Regions from separate parts of the Paraburkholderia edwinii genome, predicted to be linked through region 2. Evidence: predicted binding sites of a transcription regulator. Region 2 holds the regulator's gene; the other holds the start of a gene.
The links. Region 2 encodes FNR, which switches genes on or off when oxygen is low (the NO sensors DNR and NnrR bind a similar motif). Its sites were predicted from a motif close to TTGATNNNNATCAA; they were not measured.
Positions count from the first base shown of each region.

Region 1: the regulator FNR is predicted to act here: its motif matches at 2,211-2,224, upstream of KZJ38_RS24600 (universal stress protein).

Region 1 covers NZ_CP080096.1:654,252-657,994, forward strand. Annotated here, with positions in the region: gene KZJ38_RS24590 (SUMF1/EgtB/PvdO family nonheme iron enzyme) at 1-621, opposite strand, end outside; gene KZJ38_RS24595 (helix-turn-helix domain-containing protein) at 728-1,525, opposite strand; gene KZJ38_RS24600 (universal stress protein) at 1,646-2,125, opposite strand; gene KZJ38_RS24605 (FadR/GntR family transcriptional regulator) at 2,402-3,091, shown strand; gene KZJ38_RS24610 (MFS transporter) at 3,232-3,743, shown strand, end outside.
Region 2 covers NZ_CP080095.1:4,590,602-4,594,344, reverse strand. Annotated here, with positions in the region: gene KZJ38_RS20430 (PAS domain-containing sensor histidine kinase) at 1-186, opposite strand, end outside; gene KZJ38_RS20425 (CBS domain-containing protein) at 527-1,219, shown strand; gene KZJ38_RS20420 (hypothetical protein) at 1,240-1,545, shown strand; gene fnr (fumarate/nitrate reduction transcriptional regulator Fnr) at 1,603-2,442, opposite strand; gene KZJ38_RS20410 (response regulator) at 2,453-2,866, opposite strand; gene KZJ38_RS20405 (response regulator) at 2,980-3,627, opposite strand.

The DNA.
Region 1 (3,743 bases), on a different replicon from region 2:
ATTGTCCCAGCCGAACTGGCCGCTTTCGCGCGACATGCCGAGCGTGGCGCGTCCTGCGGGTACGTGAACCATGGTCGTTGCGTGCGCAACCTTGCCGGCTGCGGCGGTTTCCGATGCGCGCGGCGGCGCGAGCTTCTGCTCGAGCGGCAACTGATGCAGCATGTACGCGAGCGTTTCCGCGTGCATGAGCCGGTGCTCGATCGCTACTTGCATCAGTTGCGCGGGCGAATTCGTCGAGACATCGCCGGCGTCGAAGTCGAATGTCGCGATCGCATGGTCGATTTGCGCACGCGCACGCTGTGCGTAATCGTGCACGATGTCGAGCGACGGCCAGTCGGACGGTTGATCGGTCGGGAAACCGCCATCCACCGGGTCGATGCCGAACGCGAACAGCCTGTCGAGGTCGGCATCGAAAACCGGCAGCGGGAACAGGCGGTCTGCGAACAGGTTGTGGTCGAAGGCCTCGAGATGGCCGATATAGAAGACGATGCGGTGACGCTCGCGGATCGGTCTTTCGTACAGATGTTCGGGTTTGACGACGGCAAACAGCGCGTCCGTCACGCGACGGGCGTCGAGCAGACGTTGGACAAGCGGGTGCTGCAAACGAAGATCGCGATTCATTTCGCCGGGTCTCCTTTCTAAGGGGACGGGTTTAAGACTGTAACGCGTATTCACTTTTCATGTGAAGCCGCGTGAACGCAAAATCCCGGCGATGGGCGTTTAACGGTTACAGGTCACGCAGTCCTTCCAGGTCGACAATACGAATGAATTTGCCGCGCGCGTCGATCAGGCCGCGCTTCTGGAATTTCGACAACGTGCGGCTGACCGTTTCGAGCGTCATGCCGAGGTAACTGCCCATATCTTCGCGCGTCATGCGCAGGTTGAATTCGGCCGACGAATAGCCGCGCTGCGCATTGCGCTCCGACACATCGAGCAGAAACGCCGCGACGCGTTCGTCGGCGTTCAGCGAGCCGAGCGTCAGCATCTGGCTCGCCTCGCGGACGATCTGCTCGCCCATCAGCTTGTGCAGCCGTTCCTGCAGCGTGCCGCTCTCGCGGCACAGGCGCTTGAGCGCCTCGTACGGGACGATGCACACGGAACTGTCCTCGAGTGCGATTGCGCTGCACGCGTGCGTGTCGCTGCTGATGCCGTCGAGTCCAAGCGATTCGCCAGCAAGGCGCAGGCCTGTTACCTGTTCGCGGCCGTCGCGGTGCGCCATGGTCGTTTTGAGCGAGCCTGAGCGGACAGCGTAAAGGTTTTCGAAAGGTGTGCCGGCGCGATACAGCGGTTCGCCGCGGCGCACCGCGCGCGCCCTGCAGATCAGCGCTTCGAGTTTCGGCAGTTCTTCCGCCGACATGCCTTGCGGCATGCACAGATGACGCATTGCGCAGGTGGAGCAGCGCGCGACGTGGCGGGCGTTAGGGGCCTCGGAGGCTGACAGGCCCGCGGAGCCCGCAGCGGGTGCGCGGACTGGACTGTGCGCGGCGGGGCGCACGACCGTCGGAGTGGTGGTGGGTGTCAGCATGATAAAGGGCGTTGTAAGGTAAGAATGCCCCATTGTCCCACCGCGCACGCGCGCCACTTCGCGTCAAAATGACGCGCGGACCTTCATTGGCCCGGGTTGTACGGCCGGGACTGCCGCCAATTATGGCTTGTCGCTTTTCGCCTCTGCTTCGTGGCTTGCCGCTGCGGGAACCAGCAGTACCGGCAATGTCGCTTGACGCACACAGCGCTCCGCAACGCTGCCCAGTATCAGGCGCTGCATGCCGCGGCGCCCGTGCGTGCCCATCACGAGCAGGTCCGCGTTGTAATGTGCCGCGGCCTTCAGGACGAGCGTCGGGACATCGTCGTTGGGGGACGCTTCGCCTACCGTCACGTCGCCGCTGACATTGCGCGCCTGCATGGCCTGCGTGAGCTCGACGGTCAGCTCCTTGCCCTGTTGCACAAACTGTTTTTGCAGAATGCCCGGGTCGTAGCCCGGTGCTTCGAAATACATCGGCGTGTTCTCGACGACGTAATAAGCGCGCAATGTCGCGCCGAACGACGCGGCAAGATGAATGGCGGCCTCGAATGCGCCGCGCGAGGTCTTACTGCCGTCGACTGCTACAAGGATGCGTTTGTACATGGAAGCTCCGCGCAGTAAAGGTGTCGAATGTTCATCTATTGCAAGGAAAGCTTAATTGATCGCAGCGGCGCGTGTGCTGATCCGCATGATGTCAATCAAATGCTTAGCAAGTTTTGGGGCACATCGTAGGGAATGGCGGCGCTTCGTAAGCCATGTGGCGCCAGTGGTTTCGGCTCGTATGACGCGCGTGAGGATTCTTTTTTATCGTGTGATCGAACCGACTTGCCTTACAATTATGCTCCATGATGACAAGCCGCCAGCCAAGATGCCAAGATGATTAACGAGCGAAAATCGACGGGCCTGCCCGACAAGATATACGGCGACATCCTCAACCGCATTCTCGAGGGCGAATACAAGGAGGGCGAGCGGCTGCCCACCGAGCACGCGCTCGCCGAACGCTTCGAGACATCCCGGCCTACCGTGCGCGAGGCGCTCGCGCGGCTGCGCGCGGACGGCATCATCGTCACGCGGCACGGCTCGGGCACCACGGTTGCGCGCCGTCCCGATCCGGATGTGCGCCGTTTCGCGCCGCTCGAATCGCTGTCCGATATTCGCCGCTGCTACGACTTTCGCATCGTGACCGAAGCCGGCGCCGCGGCGCTTGCCGCGCAAATGGCCGACGAAGACGACATCGCCGCGATCGAGCACGCGTGGAACGAGCTCGAGCGCGTGATTGAAACGCAAGGTATCGGCGCGAAGGACGACTACGCATTTCATCTTGCCGTCGCGCGCGCGTCGAAGAACCAGTTCTTCATCACGATGATGTCGTTTATCGAAGAGCAGATTGCGTTCAGCATGAACCTGTCGCGCAACTTGTCGCTCGTGAAAACACTCGAGCGCCAAAGGCTCGTGCAAGCCGAGCATCGCGCGGTGCTCGACGCGATTCGCGCACACGACGCGAGGGCCGCCGGCGACGCAATGCGCACGCATCTGATGAACGCGCGCGACCGCATGTTCGGGTCGTGAAGCGTCAATGTACTGACCTCCCTTTCCAACTTTCAGGCCGTTTTTGCCGTGCCTTTTTACGCGCTTGACCGCGTCGTGCCGAAGTGAATCCTCCTCATCAGAAGTCCGTTGTCCTGCCTTTTCGCGATGCCTTGCTGGCCATGCTTGGCATCGGTCTTGTCAATATGCTGGTCGCGCTCGATCAGACCGTAGTGAGTACCGCGTTGCCGTCGATCGTCTCCGAATTGCGCGGCTTCGAGTACTACGCGTGGATTGCAAGCGCGTATCTGCTCGCGTCGGTCGTCACCGTGCCGGTGTTCGGCCGGCTCGGCGACTATTTCGGCCGCAAGCGCTTCGTGATCGCCGCGGTGATCGTGTTCACGGTCGCGTCGCTGTTGTGCGGCATCGCGACGAGCATGCCGTTTCTTGTGGTCGCGCGCGGGCTGCAGGGCGTCGGCGGCGGGATGATGGTCGGCACCGCGTTCGCGTCGATTCCCGATCTGTTTCCCGATCCGCGCGAGCGCGTGCGCTGGCAGGTCGTGATGGCGGCCGCGTACGGTATCGGCACGGCGGCCGGGCCGTCGCTCGGCGGCTGGATGAGCCAGCATCTCGGCTGGCGTTCGACGTTTCTCGTCAATCTGCCGGTGGGCGCACTCGCGCTGTATTTCATCTG
Region 2 (3,743 bases):
GTCGGGGGTATAGCCTTTGATGCGCTGCGCGCCCGGATTCCAGCTCGTGATGCGGCCGCTCGGGTCCAGCATGAAGATCGCGTAATCGCGGACCGCATCGATCAGCAGGCGATGCCGGTCTTCGATGGCGATTTCGGGCGACGGCGGCGATTGTGCGCCGGGCATGCGCTCGTTCGATGAAGCCATCGGCTGGGTCCTCCGCGAGTGGGTCCGCAACGGGGTTCGTGATGCATGCGGCGACCGGTTCGCGTCCGGTCGCCGATCAGACATTCGTATTATGCGACTCGATACGGCGCGCGCTGCGGCATTCGATCGCAGTGCCCGCGAATGCGGTGGGCGACGGTGCCACCGGTTGACCCATATCAAGCTGCTGCCTGCGCAAGAGCGGAAGATAAAAGACAAGGCTCGCAGCACGAGCACCACCGAATGCCTCGGCACGCGGCGCGCGATGCGCCGGTGCGACCGCCCGACCCGCGCTACAGGTGCGACCCATGAGGGCCTGTGGCGATCAAACGGAGAAACCGCCATGCGCGCACTCGACATCATGACGACGCCCGTCGTGACCACCACGCCCGACACCGCGATTCACGAAGCGGCGAGACTGCTCGCGGATCACCGCATCAGCGGCATGCCGGTGATCGACGCGGCCGGCAATATCGTCGGCATTATCAGCGAGGGCGATCTGCTGCATCGCGTCGAAACCGGCACGGATGCGCTGCGACGCTCGTGGTGGCTCGATTTTATGGCCGGCACACGCGAACTGGCCGCACGCTATGTAAAAGAGCATGGGCACAAGGTGCGCGACGTGATGAGCGAAAACGTGATCACGATCGACGAAAGCACGACGCTCAGGGACATCGCGGACACCCTCGAGCGGCACCGGATCAAGCGCGTGCCGGTGCTGCAGGACGGCAGGCTGGTCGGCATCGTGAGCCGCTCGAACCTGATTCGCGCGCTCGCGACATTCACGCAGGCCGAGGCGGACGTCGGCGCTTATGACGACGCGGCGCTGCGCGATGCGGTCGTCGACGCGCTCGCCGGTTATCGCTGGGCGTTGCCGAAGGGTAGCGTGTTCGTGAAGGATGGCGTCGTGCATCTGTGGGGCGTGATCGAATCGGAGCAGGAGGGACGGGCGATCTGCATCGCGGTCGAAGCCGTGCCGGGGGTCAGGGACGTCGAGAGCCATCTGGCCTTTCCGGTCATCATTCCGGCGTTGTAGAGGTGCGTATGGGCGTCGGCATGCAAATCGTCTACCTCGGCTTTGCCGGCTCGCGTACGCTCGAAGGCGAGGCGGGCGCGCAGCTCGTGCGGCTCGAACGCTACAGCGCGATTCTGTCGGCGGTTCGCCTTGCGATCGAAGCGATGGGCATGATGGGTCCGCAGACGATGTACGACGCGCGTCTCGACTTGCTGCTGCTGTCGCGCGCCGACCGGTACCGGCCCGTGGCGCGCTGTTCGCACGCGAATGTGCAGGAGGCGGTACGGCGCGCCTTCGATGTGGCCGAGTGCGAGTTGCGGACGATTGCCGCGTGCGCGCGGCGGTGACTTCGGCGACGGGTGCTGAGCTCTGCCGCAGATGCTGACGTCGACGCCAGCCGGACATCAGACTTTCGCGAGCCGTTCCGGATCGACGATGCGAATCTGCTTGCCGCGCGTATCGATGAGCCGTTCGCGCTGGAACCGCGAGAACATGCGGCTCACCGTTTCGAGTTTCATGCCGAGATAGCAGCCGATTTCCTCGCGCGTCATACGCAAATTGAACTCCGCCGCCGAGTAGCCGAGCGCCTTGAAGCGCTTCGACAGATTGAGCAGAAACGCGGCGACACGCTGTTCGGCGGTCATCGTGCCGAGCAGCAGCATCAGCGACGATTCGCGCACGATCTCGCCGCTCATGATCTGATGCACGTGGTGTTGCATCGACCGGATTTCGCGGCACACGGCCTCGAGCTGCGCAAACGGAATCACGCAGACCACGCTGTCCTCGAGCGCGATCGCGTCGCCGTTGTGGCGGTCCGTGCAGATGCCGTCGAGGCCCAGCGCTTCGCCGGCAATCTGAAATCCGGTGACCTGTTCGCGGCCGTCGCGATGCATCACCACCGTTTTGAACGAGCCGAGGCGCACGGCGTAGATGCTCTCGAATTCGTCGTTCGTGCGATACAGTGCATCGCCGCGCTGCACGGGCCGCGTCGCGCAGATGATCGAATCGAGCTGCGCGAGCTGGGACGCGGTCAGATCGGCCGGCATGCAGACGCCGCGCATCGAGCAGCCCGAGCAGCGGGCAATGGCGGGGCGCTTTTGAGCGCGTTCCTGAGGACGTTCCGGAGGACGTTCCTGAGCAGGTTTCACATGAATGACGTGCACCGCTTTCGGCGCGGCTGCAGTGGCTGCGGCCGCGGCGCGTAACACGGGCGACGCGGCGCCCTGAACGGTTTCGGGTGACATGCGCGGCTCCTTATCGGTCGGCGACGCGCGTCGAACGCGTCGATGCGAGGGCTTCGATCGTGCGGCAGGCGGCGTCGAACTCGGCGGTCTTGTCGAAGAAGTAATGCGCGCCGGCCGTCTTGCATGCCGCGCGGAAAGCGGGTCCGGAATGGTTGGTCAGCGCGATCGTGATGACGCGCGGCATCGTCTGCGTGAGCGTGGCGATCAGATCGATGCCGCTGCCGGCGGCCAGGCGCAGATCGATGACGGCGACATCAGCGCTGTGTTGGCGAATCGCCGCCAGCGCCGTTTCGCCGTCTTCCGCTTCACCGACGACCAGCACGTCCGCGATTGCGCCGAGCAGGAGCGCGATCTTGCGGCGCACCGACGCGGCATCTTCGACGAGAAAGACGCGCAGAGCGTTGAGCGGCTGACCGGTATCCATGACGGCCAGTATCGACGCCGTTATCTCAAAATTAAATCGGCGATGGTTGGAGTTCGTGTAGGGCGTGGGGAATGTGTGTAGGGCAATTCCTACAACTTTGTGCCGTGTTCGGCTTAGACCTCGTCGAGATCGTCGAACAGTTGATGCCGCATCGCATAGCGCACCAGGGCCGCTTCGTGCGGCATCTGCATTTTTTCGAGGATGCGCGTTTTGTATGTGCTGACGGTTTTGGAACTGACGCACAGTTCCTGCGCGATTTCGGTGATCGTCTGGCCGGCCGCGATGCGGCGAAACACATCGAATTCGCGGTCGGAGAGCCGCTGGTGCGGCAGCGCATCGGTGGGTTCGTTCAGGCTCTGCGCAAAGCGCTCGGCCATCGCGAGACTCACATAGACGCCGCCCGCGGCGATTTTCGTGACCGCGCCGACCAGTTCGGCGCTCGCGCTTTCTTTCGTCAGATAGCCGGACGCGCCTGCTTTGAACGCGCGCACCGCGTATTGCTGTTCGGCGTGCATGGTCAGCACCAGCACGCGCAGTTCGGGCTTTTCGTCCTTGATTTGTCGGATCAGTTCGATGCCGTTGCGGCCTGGCATCGAGAGATCGAGCACGAGCACCTGGGCGGGCGTCGAGCGCGTCAGCGCGACGGTCGTGGCGGCGTCGCAGGCCTCGCCGGCTACGTCGAAGCCGGCCGCGCCCTGCAGGATATGGCGCAGGCCGTCGCGCACCACTGCGTGGTCGTCGGCGATCAATACCCGGATCATGAGAGGCTATTTTCCTGTTGCACGGGGCAGCATTGATGTTAACCGCTCTGCGGTCGGATGTGCGTGCGATCAGGAATAGGGAGCGGAAATCGGGTATTGCGGGCTACTGCGGGGTA